DNA from 2 places in the Sporomusa sp. genome. Region 1 is predicted to be linked to the other one. Evidence: riboswitches for the same ligand, from Rfam matches in the RefSeq annotation. Region 1 holds a riboswitch; the other holds the start of a gene.
What was found. A riboswitch is a leader RNA that binds a small molecule or an ion and turns the genes downstream of it on or off. The one in region 1 is predicted to bind cobalamin.

Region 1 (7,816 bases):
AAGCGAAAGAAGACGCTTCCCTAATTACTAACGCGCCGCGCACGACGGTAGTGGGCCGCCTTGACGAAGCTACTGCCGCGCGCAAACCTGTAGTAAAATGGCAAAAGTAGACCGGCTGCCACTGCCTGATACTATTTGCTTTGTTTATCCGAAACAGACTAAGCCGGTAAGTGTGACAGGCACAGTTTGTGAATTAAACTGTGCCCATTGCGGCGGACATTACCTAAAACATATGCAGCCCATTGATTCTTTAGTTCAGCCTGAAGCTATTACTGGTAATAGCTGGCTGGTGAGTGGTGGCTGCCGACCGGATGGGTCTGTGCCAGTGGCAGAATACCTAGACCGGCTGGCTGAACTTAAACAGCGGCGTCGCTATAACCTGCATGTCGGAGTGGTAAGTTCTGCGGTTATTGAACAACTGGCCGTTGTAGCCGATTGCGTATCTTTTGATTTTGTCACCGATGCGGCGACCATTCAGGAAGTGTTTGGCCACAATCGTACACCTGACGATTATATCACCTGTTATCAGGCACTTAGGCGCCGGGTTAAAGTAATGCCGCATATCTGTATTGGCCTCAAAGGCGGCCAAATCAGCGGTGAATACCAAGCATTGGAATACTTGAAGGAGCTGGGTGCTGAGGCGCTAACCTTCATTATCTTTATACCGACACGAGGCACCCGGTATGCCGATAGGCAGCCTCCCAGCCTTGCCGATACCGCCCGCTTGCTCAGTCATGCTAGATTGATGTTTCCGGATCTGCCAATGAAGCTTGGCTGTATGCGCCCAGGAGGGCGCTATCGGGAGGAAATCGACAAATGGGCAGTGCGGATAGGGTTTGATACCATTGTCAACCCGGTGCCAGCGGCTGTGCAGCTAGCCCGGAGTCTAGGTCTTACCCTGACATGGGGAGAGGAGTGCTGTGCGTTATGAATGTATGGAAATTGTCGGCAGGTACGGCATGCGTAATTGGCAAAAAGCAATTCAAAAGTGATGTGCTTCCGACCACTGCCTATATCCTGTTGGGGGAAAAGTGCCAGAATTATTGCCAGTTTTGCGCTCAGTCGCAAGACAGTTTGGCTCGGGCAGACCTGTTATCCCGAGTGACCTGGCCTGAATTTCCCGCCGAAGAAGCCGCCGCTGCCGTGGGGGCGGCTTTTGCGGCCGGACAACTACAACGGGCCTGCCTGCAGGTTATCAAAACTGAGCAGAGCTGGCAGGCCAGTGTGGAAGCGTTGGCGGTTTTAACCCAAGTTAGCAATATCCCTGTCTGCCTTTGTACTGACATTGAGACGGTGGCGCAGGCTCAGGAGTTGATGGCACAGGGCGCTGACCGCGTTGCTATCGCCCTAGATGCCGCTACTCCCAGGCTGTACCAGGAGATCAAGGGCGGCCAATGGCGGCAGCGCTGGGAACTGCTGCAGCGTTGTGCTGCCGCTTTGCCGGGCCGGGTTGCTACTCATTTGATTGTTGGTCTTGGAGAATCCGAGCAAGAGATGATCAGCACCATTGCACTCTGTCAGGACAATGGCATTCAGGTCGGACTGTTTGCCTTTACGCCGGTGCGGGGGACAGCATTAGCCCATAAGCAGCCGCCGGCTGTTGGGCATTATCGGCGAGTGCAACTGGCGCATTATCTGTTAAAACTGGGTTATAGCCGGGATATTTTTCAGTTTCAGGGCGGGAGGCTGATAGCCATTACATTACCACAACAGGAACTAATCGCCGCCGTAGCTGACGGTAAAGCCTTTGAAACCAGTGGCTGTAGTGGTTGCAACCGGCCTTATTATAATGAGCGTCCCGGCGGGGTGGTGTATAACTATCCTCGACCGCTTACACCCCAAGAGGTTAGGCAGGCGCTGATAGACTGCCAATTATGGACTTGGGAGGAGATAGGCGATGAAGTGGCGGGTAATCAATAGCGGCATGGGTCAGGCTGCCGACAATATGGCTGTGGACGAAGCGATATTACGCGCGCATGCTGCCGGGCAGGTTCCGCCCACCATCCGGTTTTACGGCTGGCGGCCGGCCGCTGTTAGTGTGGGCTATTTTCAAAAAGCTGCTGCTGAGTTGGATTTAGCTGAGTGTCGCCGTCAAGGAATGGCTGTTGTTCGGCGTCTAACTGGCGGGCGGGCCGTACTGCATGATGCCGAGCTTACCTATAGCCTGGTTGTCAGTGAGATCCATCCGCTTGTTCCGCCTACCATTACGGCCTCTTACCGATTTTTTTGTCAGGGGTTGCTTGCCGGTCTCAAAGCTTTGGGAATTGATGCACAGATGAGCAACCCGCGGGCAGCTTATGGGCAGACCAAGCGTCAGCCGGCTTCTGCCGCCTGTTTTGATGCTCCCGCCCACTATGAAATTACCGTTGCTGGACGTAAGCTGGTGGGTAGTGCCCAAGTTCGCAAAGATGGCGTTATCCTGCAGCATGGCTCGGTGTTATTGCATTTCAATCCGGAGCAGATGGCAGCGCTGCTTGCCTTGCCAAGTGCAGACAAAGCGGCGGTAGCTGAGATGTTATCCAGGCGCGCAGTAGCGATTGCTGAAGCGGCCAATCGGGATATCGGCTGGGAAGAGGTGTGTCAGGCGATGATGGCTGCCTTTGGTCCGGCTTTGGGGGTGGAACTGGAAATAGGCAGTCTTACTTCTGCAGAAATAGCGGCAGCTAAAGAACTGGTTGTGAACAAATACTCTCAGGATAGTTGGAATTTGCGGCGCTGATGTCAGAAGGTATTTCCTTGACAGCGAGGTGCGGGTAAAGATGTCTCCCTAATTTGACATTGCGGAGCCTTGCTTTACTGGATAAATAACAGCCAGGGACAGTGTCCCGAGCGGTTGGAGGGATACTATGATTTATGATGTAGCCGTGATTGGCGGCGGTCCAGGCGGTTATGTGGCAGCTATTCGGGCCGCGCAATTAGGCGGCAGAGTATTGTTGGTAGAAAAAGAACATCTTGGTGGAGTATGCCTCAACCGTGGCTGCATACCGACCAAGACACTATTGAAAAGTGCTGAAAAGTGGGAAGAACTGAAGCGATGCACTGACTTTGGTTTTAGGGCTGACCATATCGGCTTTGATTTTGGTGCGGTAATGGAGCGGAAAGAAAGGATCGTGGCCGGACTCAGAGGCGGTATTGAGCAATTGGTCAGAAGTAATGATATTACCGTTATCCGGGGTACGGCTATGCTGACTGGTACCCACCAATTGCAGGTTAACACCGCGGCTGGCGAGAAAAGTATCGTTGCTGGTAACATTATTATTGCTACTGGGTCTAAGCCTAGCAGCATTTCGGTGCCGGGACATGATTTGCCAGAAGTTTTAACCAGTGATGAACTGCTGGAATTGACCGAAGTACCTAAACGTCTGTTGATCATTGGTGCCGGGGTGGTTGGCATTGAGTTTAGCTTTATTTTGCAGGCCTTTGGTTGTGAGGTAACTGTTGTGGAAATGCTGCCTAACATTTTGCCTTTGGTGGACAGCGAGTTAGTCAAACGCATGAGTTTAATCTTGCGCAAGCAGGGCATCAAAATGTTGGTTGGGTCAAAAGTAACTGCCATTGAGTCAGTTGCCAACGGCGTAGCAGTAACTGTAGACACCGGTAAGGGGATGCAGGAAATCCAGGCTGAAAAGGTGCTTGTCGCTACTGGTCGCCGTCCGGTACTGGAGGGGATAGGCTTGGAGGCCGTCGGGATTAACTATGACCGTTTTGGCATAAAGGTCAATGAGCGCATGGAGACCAATATTCCAGGCGTTTATGCCATTGGTGACGTTACCGGACAGAGTATGCTGGCCCACACGGCTTCGGCTGCAGGAATGGTAGCGGCTGAAAATGCTATGGGCAACTATTCGGTTATGGATTACAGCGCCATTCCTGTCTGCATTTTTACCACGCCGGAAATTGCTATGGTTGGCATTACCGAAGAGGAAGCCCGGCGGGAGCAGCTTGATTTTATCACTAGTAAATCTAATTTTGCCGCCAATGGTAAGGCTATGACCATGGGCGAAACCGACGGTTTGGTCAAAATTATTGCAGAGACGTCTACCGGCAGGGTTTTGGGTATGCACATTCTTGGTCCGCACGCCAGCGACTTGATTATGGAGGGAGTCCTAGCTATCCGGCATGGCTTAACTGCCCGCCAAATTGCTCATACCATCCATCCACACCCCACCTTATCGGAAACGGTCATGGAAAGTGCGCATGGGATTTATGGTGATAGTATTCATCAGGTGAAGTTAAAGACGAGAAAATAGGGCAGAATGGAATTCCAATTTAAACTGTAAAATAGTTAGAAGCATGGGGTGACCATGCTTCTAACTATTTACTTCATTATAGTTCAATTGTTACCATCGCATCAGGAGACTGCTGTACTTTTTTCAGTAGTTGCTGCCACTCTTCAAAAGTCAAATCCACTTGACCGGACTCGATAACATCAGCCGGGACCCGGAAATTTACGGTGTTGCCGTAGCTAGCAACCGCCAGTCTACCGCCGTAGGCGGATAATACAATTTTGTCGACTTCGACCACGGGTAGAGCCTGCTTGAGGAAAAAGGACTTACTTACAATACCTTTCATGAGCCCCCTCCTTTATACATTGTCCAGGTAATCTTCTACTTCCAGTATAATACAACTATTAAAAAGAAGGTAGCTTATTATTAACACTATTATTTTTATGGTTTTTCCACGTATTGGCAAATAGGGAGAATATGTTTGACTTTTTATATGTAAAATCATACAATTTAGGTAATTACATACGGCTCGGAACAGGTGCCCGCAAGGGCTTAATAGGGAAGCCGGTTTGAATCCGGCACGGTCCCGCCGCTGTGATGGGGAGTTATTTCTGCTCAATGCCACTGGAATAGTATAATTCTGGGAAGGCGCAGTTTAGCGATGATCCTAAGTCAGAAGAACTGCCTGTTTGACAATCACCGTTTTTACCTACGAGCGATGGGGAGGGGATTTATGTGTCGTGTTTGACATTTAATCTCTGTCATCCCTATTGCAATGACAGAGATTTTTTATTTGAGGAGTTGTTGTTGCATGGCAGGGATTTTTTACGGAGTGGGTGTAGGGCCCGGAGATCCAGAATTATTAACGGTGAAAGCCATTAATGCCATTAAGTCTGCTGATGTGGTTATTGCTCCACGCACGGAAAAAAAGAATGAGAGCACGGCGCTATCTATTGCCTATCCATATATTCCGGAAGGTACCGAAATTCTTGAATTAGTATTTCATATGAACTATAATGCGCAGGCACTGTCTGATGCATGGGTGCGTAATAAAGAGATTATTCTCGGATTATTACGTAATGGAAAAACCGTGGCTTTTCTAACGCTGGGTGATCCTATGCTATACAGTACGTATATGTATGTTTACCGCCTGCTTGAAACATCCGGCTACCAGATTATCAATATTCCTGGTATAAACTCCTTTTCGGCAATTGGCAATCGCTTAGGGATAGCACTGGCTGAAGGTGGCGATATTCTGAGCATCGTACCAGCTACTATTGATCACGAACGTTTAGAAAGAGTACTTGAGGTATCTGATAATGTCGTGTTGATGAAGGTATACAAAAATTATACTGAAATTGTTGAAAAACTACATAAGCATGGTATGGTAGAAAATGCTGTCATGGTTTCGAAGTGTGGTTTGGAAGGCGAAGAAATAATTTGTGATCTGACGGCCGCCAGTAAACAAAAAGTCAACTACCTCTCAACCATTCTTACTAAACGCTCAAAAGTGAGTCAACACGCATTAGCATGAACAATACCTTAACGGCGCTGTTGAGCCGCCAACAGGCAAAAACTCGTTTGGCAGGGATAGGACTTTTGGCGGCAGTGATGCTATTTACTTTGGTTGCAGTGGGGTTTGGCCGGGCAGATATCGGGGTGCGGGATGCTGCTGTTGTTATTTATGGAAAAATTATCGGCAATCCTGATATGTATAGTTACTTAGCTTCAGCAAAAACGGCCTTATCTGGGATATTCGTCTGCCGCGGATATTAGCCGCCATTGCCGTTGGTGCTTGTATCCAGAAGTATTTGCCGCAGAGTAAAGCAGTGGACAATATGGGATCAAGGATGGTGTATATTTGATTTACTGGTTGTTGCGTGGTTGCTGTAAAGAAGTCTAGCCTTAATTCCTACTTGACAAGTAGTGATTAATTTTCATATAATTTATTTGAAAACAAATATCATTATCGCCACGCAGTTGGCGAATAATTTTTAATTCAAAAGTGATAATGATTATTACTACTAGGGGGAATATCTATGACACTCGCACAAGCTAAACGTGGTCAGCGTCTGTTAATTGCTGCTATTCCTGATGCTGCCATTAGAGCACAGGCTATCCGCTTTGGTATTGCTGAGGGTGCTGAAGTAGAATGTTATGAGAAACTTCCTGCCGGCCCCATTGTTGTTGGTAGAGGTAAACAAGAGATTGCCATTGGCCGTCGCCTTGCTGAGAATATTGAAGTGAGGCCAGCCTAATATACTACGGATTATAAAAAAGGCGTACATAACGTCTGTATAGGTTGTTACTAACCAATGGAGGAGAATATGAGTCATTGTCATAATAGCTTAAGTCATTTGGACATCCCAGAGGGAGCCAAGAAGATAGTACTTGTTGGTAATCCTAATGTCGGAAAGTCCGTTTTTTTTAACGCTTTAACTGGTATGTATGTCGATGTGTCTAACTTTCCGGGTACAACGGTGGATATCTCGTATGGACGCTATAATAAGGATGTAGTCATTGATACACCCGGGGTATATGGCATTTCTTCGTTTAATGATGAGGAGAAAGTAGCTAGAGATGTTATTCTGTCAGCCGATTTAATTTTAAATGTAGTGGACGCTGTACATTTAGAACGCGACTTATTCCTGACTCTGCAAGTTATTGATACCGGAATTCCTACGATTGTTGCAGTCAATATGATGGATGAAGCTGCTAACCAGGGGCTAAAGGTGGACATTGATTTGTTGGAACATCTCCTGGGGGTGCCGGTAATTCCCACTGTGGCGGTAAAAGGAAAAGGGCTTGACGAGGTAAAAAACCGGTTATATGAAGCCCGTACAGGACTGATAGCACCCGAGTTGAAAAGCAAGCTGCAAGGTATGCTTAACCGGATTGGATCTTGGGGTGAGGCTTTGTTAGTACTCGAGGGAGATCCCCATGTAGCCGCACGCCATGGTGTACCTGCAGGGGATATGCGGGAAGAAATTTATCATGCCCGCCGTCACAGGGTCAATGATATTGTCAAGCATGTAGTGAAAGAGACGCAGGAAGGTGCTACCTTTGGTACTAAATTAGGCCGGTATATGTTGCGGCCTTGGACAGGTATCCCGATGTTTGCTCTTGTGCTGTATGCGATGTATTATCTGATTGGGGTTGTCGTTGCCCAAGACATTGTTGGTTTTACCGAAGAGACGGTAATGCAAGGAATGTATGAACCGGCAGTGCGGGAGTTTGTCGGGAGATTTATTAGCGAAGAATCGGTGCTGGGCACAATCTTAATTGGGGAATTTGGCCTCTTAACTATGACAGTAACTTATATTTTGGGATTGCTCTTGCCACTGGTTGTAGGCTTTTATTTTGCGCTTTCCATCATGGAAGACTCCGGTTATTTACCGCGGCTGGCAACCCTGGTTGACCGGATTATGACTAGTATCGGTTTAAACGGACGGGCCATTATTCCTTTGATTTTAGGTTTTGGCTGTGTAACTATGGCTACTATTACCACCCGGATTTTAGGAACCAAGCGTGAGCGAACCATTGCTACTGCTGTACTTGGTTTAGCTATACCATGCTCAGCCCAGTTGGGT
Region 2 (6,978 bases), on a different contig from region 1:
TACAAGAGTAAAGGTATTCTCCGCCATGCGCAGGCCATCGACCTGACCATGCAGGCAGATAATCGGCGCCCAGCGCGCGGCTATGTCATCTACAGCGGCGGCATTCACCGGCATCGTCGTCCACACGAGGCATAGATACAAAAGGATCAAACAGCCTGCGCTTTTTCTCATGATCGGCTCCTTCTCCAATCACTCAGCCAAAAACTTTTACTTGCGGTTATAGAGCGTTATTTCATCGATCGCATAAACTTCCATATTCCAGGTACCGCCCCGGGGCGGTGACTGGACAAGAACTCCTTGTCCCACAAACGAGATCAGGTTGCCTGTGGCCAAAGCGGTTTCCAGCAGGCTTTGCAGCCTGGTTTCGGATGTCCTGACCACTATGCTTTTGCCGGGAGTGTCGCGAAGCTCCACCACTGCATAGCAGCTGTTGGAAAGTGCATAGCAATTTATCAGACTGACATGACCAAATAGCTGAACATTCGGCGGCATTAAAACCACGCCGGAAACCGGCGGCACAGCGGTGGCGGCGTAGCCGGCTGCCGGCAGGGAGGTGGTTAAAAGCAACACCAGCGTGACTGTCCGCAATAGTTTACTCATAATCCAGATAACCTCCTGAGTGTAAAATTACTCAATTATCTTAGGTGTCAGCATGATGACCAGTTCGGTCTCGGTAACCTGCTTGGATGTGGAGTGAAACAATCCCCCCACCAGCGGCAGTTGGCCTACAATGGGAACTTTGAAGGTGTCTTTGGTTTCCTGGCGCTGAATCAGGCCTCCCAGCACAATGGTTGATCCGCTTTTCACCCTAAGGGTGGCATCGGCCTGCCGGGTGCGAATATTCGGATTGCCGTTTTTGGTGGTATCGGTTTTGTTGCTCACTTCCGGCTGGATGCGGGTGGTAATGTAACCGTCTTTATTTACGGTCGGCGTTACCTCCAGTTTAATGCCAACATCCACATAGATTACCGAGATGATGGGAATGCTGCCGGTCGTAGGTTGCTGGCTCTCAACCGCCAGTTTATCGCCGATCAAAATTTTAGCCGCCACGCCATCTAAGGTGGCAATACGCGGACTTGCCAGCAGCCGGCCCTTTTTCTTCTCTATTAAGCGGTTAATAATCCCCTGCAGGTTAACGCCGTATTTGCCTGTTCCAATCCGGTATTGCAAATCATCGTAAAGAATGGGCGCAGGCAATTTGGTCGAAGCTCCCCAGTCAATACCAAGATTGGACAAATCATCACGATTTATCTCGACCACCTGCACTTCAAACATAACCTGCTTGGGCGGAGTATCAATCTGTTTCAGCAAATAGTTGACTTGTTCATACACTTCTGGACTGCTCATAATTACGAGGGTATTTCTCAGCGGATCGGTTTTTATCTGGTCCTCGGGCACAAGTGCGCTCAGCAAAGGCTTGGCCTGCTCAACTTTAAGATAATCTAGTTGCACAACTAGCGGTTTGAGTCCGGAAGTATCAGACTCAGGAACCGATACAGCCGTCCCGGCGGTGTCACTAGGAGCACCAGACGGCGGCGCAGCTGCCTCTTGCCCGGATGCCGGCACGAAAACAGCATCAGTCGGCGCAGCCAGCGAAAGCCAAGGCAATAGTACAATCAGCAAAATCACTATAAGGGAATAAAAACAGCGCTGGCGATAACCTGCCAAGATACTCACCGTCTTTCAGATCACTTGCTCTGCGTAAGTCATATCACCTGTTTCCGTTTCCCGAAATCTATCCCACTACTAAAAATGAAAGAAGCCGCCCGCGATGCAAATGACACATCCCTGGAGGCTTCTTGATTTATTCCGGCATAATGGCCTGAACAAATGCCGTACATCCAAATCCCCTCCCCATCGCTCGCAGGTATAACGGTGATTGTTGTACAGGCAGTTCTCCTGGCTCTGGATCATGGCTCCTCCGGGTCTTCCCGGAACGTATCGTTCCAGTGACATTTTTCCGGAATTGCTCCCCAATACAGTGGCGGGACCGCGCCGGTCTTTAACCGGACTTCTCTGTTAGGCCCTTGCGGGCACCTGTACCCCTGTATGCAATTGGCTGAAGCCATTTTTTCTAGTGAATTGGCTCACAATTTGTTTTGTTTTCAGAATATCCTAATCCTACCAAACGGTAAATGCCTCAAGTGAGGTATTTTCGGGGGAGTGGCACAATCACAACATACCTGCATTCCGGATATGCTGAAGTTTCGCAATGAGCTCCACCCTCGAACTCGTGCCTGTCTTGGCAAACAAATTGCGAATATGGGATTTAACGGTTTCCAAACCAATACACAGTATTTTGCTTATTTCTTTATTGGTCTTTCCCATTGCCATGATATGCACAATTTCCTGCTCCCGGGGAGTAAGTACAATGTTTGCTGACAATTCGTCATCCAGCAAGGAAATATAATCAAAAATGATAAAAAAGCAGGTTTTCTCCTCTTCGCCAATTCGCAGGCAGCTAAAACTCACCATAGCCGACAAATAATGCAGCGTACCGGTATGACTGATTAAAGGATTACCGGCATCCTTAGGCTCCACGCTAAAAAATTCACAAATTTTCGTAAGTTGTTGAAACAATTCCGGGTGTTCTGTAAAAATCTCTCTGGCGTTCTCATTCTGATACTTTGTTTTTAATTGCCAGTTTAAAATGCAGATTCCATGACCGGGTTGCTGCAGTTGCCGAAAAGCTCGTTGAGGTATCATTTATAACACCTTCTGCCTTTGATTTTTTCTTATGCTCATAAGCAAAGATCATAGCAAGTCAGTACAAATAAAAAAAGCTCTCCATGGAAAAGAGAGCTATTCTGTCAATAGAGCTAAACGTCTATTCACAGTTGCATAACCTCCTTCCCATCGTTCGTAGGTCAAGCGGCGATTGTCAGATAGGCAGTTCTCCTGGCTCCGGATCGTTGCTCCTCCACGCCTTCCCAAAGGCAAACTTCAGTGACATTATGTGGATTTGCTCCCCGTTACAGTGGCGGGACCGCGCCGGCTTTCAACCGGCTTCTCTTTTAAGCCTCTAGCGGCGCTGCAGATACATAGCATTTTGGCCAAATATCTATCGCCCCGCTTATCAGGCACCTATCCCAGCAGTATTCTTTTGTCGGTTCACAGCATTAATCTACAGGCAGCAGTATTATCTTCTAATGTAAGAGTAGGACATGCGGGGTGAGACGTAAATACCTCAAATGAGGTATTTTGGTAAAAAGCATTCACGGTTCGACACTGCTTAACCTCACACTGCCACAAGTTCCCGTCCCTTTTTATCCTCCTATTATCAGGGCATGCTTTGGACAAATTTTTCTTTTAGGACAACGCCGTTTTCATTCCACTTGAGGGCTGAGCCGGCGGGAAATTTTTGTTGCGTCCCGTCCTCGGCTGTCAGGGTAACCGCATCTTTGATCGTACCGGCGATAAGTTCGCCTGCTTCGTTAAAAGTGACCGTTTTCCCCTTGCTGAGTTTTATGAAACCGGCGGTATCAGCGCCTTTTATAAGCTTTTGCCAACCCACTGGGCGCAGGTAAGTATCCTCCGCCAAAGTTCCTGACATAACTGCGCCCGAGTCATAGAACCTGAGAACAGTATCTTCTTTAAAAGTCACATAACCATACTTGTCCTCTGTTAACCGCAAAGTAGCCTGATGAGCTATGGTTCCTGAGATAACATCACCCTGCTCACTAAAGGTTACCACGGTGCCGCCTTTATACAGCAAATGGCCGTATCCGGGAATCGTGACAGGATAGTTTCGGGCAAAATACGGCCGGAAGCCAAACCGGCCAAAATAAGGGCCGCTACCTGCATAGACGGTTGAAAAGTAATAATCATCAATGACCCGGTTCCAGCCGCGCGGCAGCAGCAGCGTATCCTTGTCCAGCGTTCCAGTGACGACTTCTTCCTGGTCATTCAATGTGACAACAGTATTTTTCTTGAAAGTGATAGGATCACCGGCAGTCCAGCCCTGCGGATGAAGCTTAGTATCCTTTGCCAGCAATCGAGTTGCTGCCCAGGCATCGGGCGCTGTCACCGCCAACGTTGTCCCCCATACAAGTATGCCTACCAATACGCGAACAACAAAGCCACCCATCATCCTAATCATCCTCCTTGCAATCTTTTCCTATAGTATAGCAAATTGCCGGCTGAATAACATCCGCAGGATGTGTCAGTTCTTTGCCATTTCAGTCAGTTTTTTCCTGAGAATCGCCAAAATCAAGCTTTGCCAGGCTTTCAGGCAGGACTCAATTTCCGTACCTGTAATAATTGGCGCTTCCAGATAGTATTTAGCCGCGGCTAAGGTCAGCAGTTCATTACCCGCCTGACGTACTTCCACACCCGACAACAATTCCCATTGCAGTTCATCGAGAAGGTGGACATAAGCGGCTGCATAGGTTACCAAATAATTATCTCCGTCCAGCTGGTGGAGCGCATCCATAAACTTCGGTTTCAGCATTGTTTTTTGGCTTTTTTTGATATAATCCTGCCATAAACTTTCTTCGGTAAGACCATAGCGTTTGAAGCGGCGCAGCATGCTGTGCTGTTGGCGCGGCGACAATCCGGTCTGTTTAAATAGCGCCTCTTTGACTGCCGGCAGGACGGTCCGGCCGATGAGTTCACCCAGTTTGGTGTGTTTGCCGGCACTCTCCAGGTACAGCGCCGCTTGCGGGTTGGCGATAACAATGGTCTGGTCGGTTCCCGAGCCGGTAGCCAGACCTGTCGAATAATTGCTGCCGGCCATAAGTTCCTCCAGCGCGGCCGTCTTAGCTTCGGTACAAGTTACCAGAGCACGGTTTAAAATTCCTGGCGGCAAGTCGGCGTCGATGACCAGGATAATATTGATGGTTCCAGGTTTTTCTACCATATTTTTGTCAATGGGCTGGAAATAATCTGCCGGGTCGCCGACCCGGCCGCCGTTAACCTCAACCCCACCGGTTACGATAGCCGTAACGGTCAGATTCTCATAGCATTGCGCATGTATGGCAACATTCTCCATGGACGCCGCTGTTTGCATCCCGGCCGTCGTCGCCGGCTCAAGCCCGATTTCCTCTGTAACAAGCCGCATATGTTCCTGATAGGTAGGTGCGCGCATGACGCAAGCCATCCCGGCGCCAGGGTTGCAGTCATTATTAAAAACTGCCGTCAGATCCTCCCGATAGCCGCCGTTTACAATAGCAGTGCTGGCTACCTTACGGGGCTGTTCAAACGGAATCACAATGCTTTTATTGTAACGATATACAGAATCACCAGTACTTAGCGTACATAATTTCAAGGCCTGCTCCCTCCCATGTAACCAACTGCTCATGTTTTTCATCCTCTTTTCCAAATCTGATCGAACTCCCCCTGCACAGTCACCGACCAAGCTGCAGGAAATGCCTGCCGGACTTCCTAAGCAGCCAGCCTATGTGGCCGGAGCATTTATCTTTGCTTAACTCATGTTCACACTTACTAGCGCGAATACATGAAACAGCGCTAGTAAGTGCAAACTGCAGCAGTGTAAAAGTATCATTAAGAAAAAACATCTCCTTGTTAAAAGGAGATGTCTACTATTACATCACCGACACATTTGCTACACGCGCCGCCTGTAATTGCACTTGTACTGAAATAAGCGTATATATCCCCCTACCTCATGGGTAAAAACGGCGACTGTAAATTAGGTAGTTCTCCTAACTTTGTTTCATAGCGCGTCCAAACCTTACCGAGACATTTTCTCCCAGTGGCATCACCTTTAACTGGCTCCCCCAGTAAAGTGGCGGATCGCTTCGGATTTTCATTAAGTCCGTAAGGCATCTAACTCATTGGTATTCAGTTATCCGGTATCTTAATGCTTTTTGGTTACCGGATTATGGATATCCTGAATGGCATCTTTTATATGCTGTACATAGATATCCTGAATGGCGGGGTTTTCCCCCAATCCATGGATATAGGTGTCCACTTTAAAGCCGGCAGCCATAAGCTGGCTCTTAAAGGAGTCTTCTTCATCACCGGCCATATCATTGTTGGCATGATCGCCGGCTACCAGCATAAACGGCATTAGGGTAACTTTTTTGACTTTGTCGGCTTTAAGCTTTTCGATAGTGCCTTCAAAGGTCGGATAACCTTCTACCGTGAAGACATAGGCATTTTTATAACCAGCGTCCTGCAGCTTGGCTTGCAGCACACCATAGGCAGCGGTTGCCGGATGCGGACCACCGTGACCCATTAGCATAACGGCTTCATTTTTCTTTAATTTAGGGAATTGAGCAGCTACCGCTTTAATAGCTGCCAGATAGTCATCGGGTTGGTCTTCTTGTCCCATGTAATAAAGCACTGGCCGGCCAATGGCGATTTTTTCGAAATCTTTAGCCGCCTTAGCATGTTGTACCACACCGGCAATCAGTTCATATTCCTCACCAGGCGTTATTTGCATAGGCTGAACAATTACCTCGGTGTAGCCTTCAGCTTTTAGGCGGTCAAGCGCCTGTTTTTCTGTGTCAATTTTTATGCCGTCCCGTTCAGCCAGTTTTTTGATGATAATCCGGGAGCTAAATGCCCGGCGCACTTCATAATCCGGGAACTCGGCCTTGATTTTATTTTCTGTAGCTTCGATGGTTGATTTCAGGGTTTCCGGATATGTAGTACCAAAACTTACAACCAAAATAGCTTTTTTGCCGGTATTAGCCGGAGCAGCGGCCGCCGGCGAGGGCAGCAGGCTAACACAACTGAATACCGCTAACATGAGGATGCCGGTAATGAGTGAATAAAGGCTTTTCATGTGAACAGACAACTCCTTTGTTTTATGATCCAGATATCCTGTTTGAAAGTTTGCTCAGCGGCTTATAGACAGTCCCGCTCAAAAAATAATCTACAGCAGAAAACATCCTCTAACTGCTCTGTACTGTACCATATACATTCCTAACGAAAACATTGGCAGCCGCTGCCTAAAACAAAAACTCCCAACCGTCTGCCGGGGGAGTTGTAACAGTACTGAATACAAAACTCCTG

Region 2: it holds a riboswitch for cobalamin, as region 1 does, so the genes downstream of both, AC29Z1_RS03770 (type II secretion system protein GspD) here and cobI (precorrin-2 C(20)-methyltransferase) in region 1, are expected to answer to the same signal.

The regions. Positions count from the first base shown of each region.
Region 1 covers NZ_JBYKYF010000122.1:37-7,852, forward strand. The annotation lists gene lipS1 (LipS1 family lipoyl synthase) at 98-931, shown strand; gene lipS2 (LipS2 family lipoyl synthase) at 928-1,920, shown strand; gene AC29Z1_RS09490 (lipoate--protein ligase family protein) at 1,898-2,719, shown strand; gene lpdA (dihydrolipoyl dehydrogenase) at 2,847-4,250, shown strand; gene AC29Z1_RS09500 (hypothetical protein) at 4,327-4,572, opposite strand; cobalamin riboswitch at 4,746-4,929, shown strand; gene cobI (precorrin-2 C(20)-methyltransferase) at 5,038-5,760, shown strand; gene AC29Z1_RS09510 (hypothetical protein) at 5,757-6,002, shown strand; gene AC29Z1_RS09515 (FeoA family protein) at 6,266-6,484, shown strand; gene feoB (ferrous iron transport protein B) at 6,554-7,816, shown strand, end outside.
Region 2 covers NZ_JBYKYF010000032.1:1,727-8,704, reverse strand. The annotation lists gene AC29Z1_RS03780 (hypothetical protein) at 1-27, opposite strand, end outside; gene AC29Z1_RS03775 (hypothetical protein) at 208-600, opposite strand; gene AC29Z1_RS03770 (type II secretion system protein GspD) at 628-1,629, opposite strand; cobalamin riboswitch at 1,873-2,056, opposite strand; gene AC29Z1_RS03765 (response regulator transcription factor) at 2,173-2,706, opposite strand; cobalamin riboswitch at 2,872-3,051, opposite strand; gene AC29Z1_RS03760 (hypothetical protein) at 3,281-4,090, opposite strand; gene AC29Z1_RS03755 (adenosylcobinamide amidohydrolase) at 4,163-5,266, opposite strand; gene AC29Z1_RS03750 (sirohydrochlorin cobaltochelatase) at 5,816-6,748, opposite strand.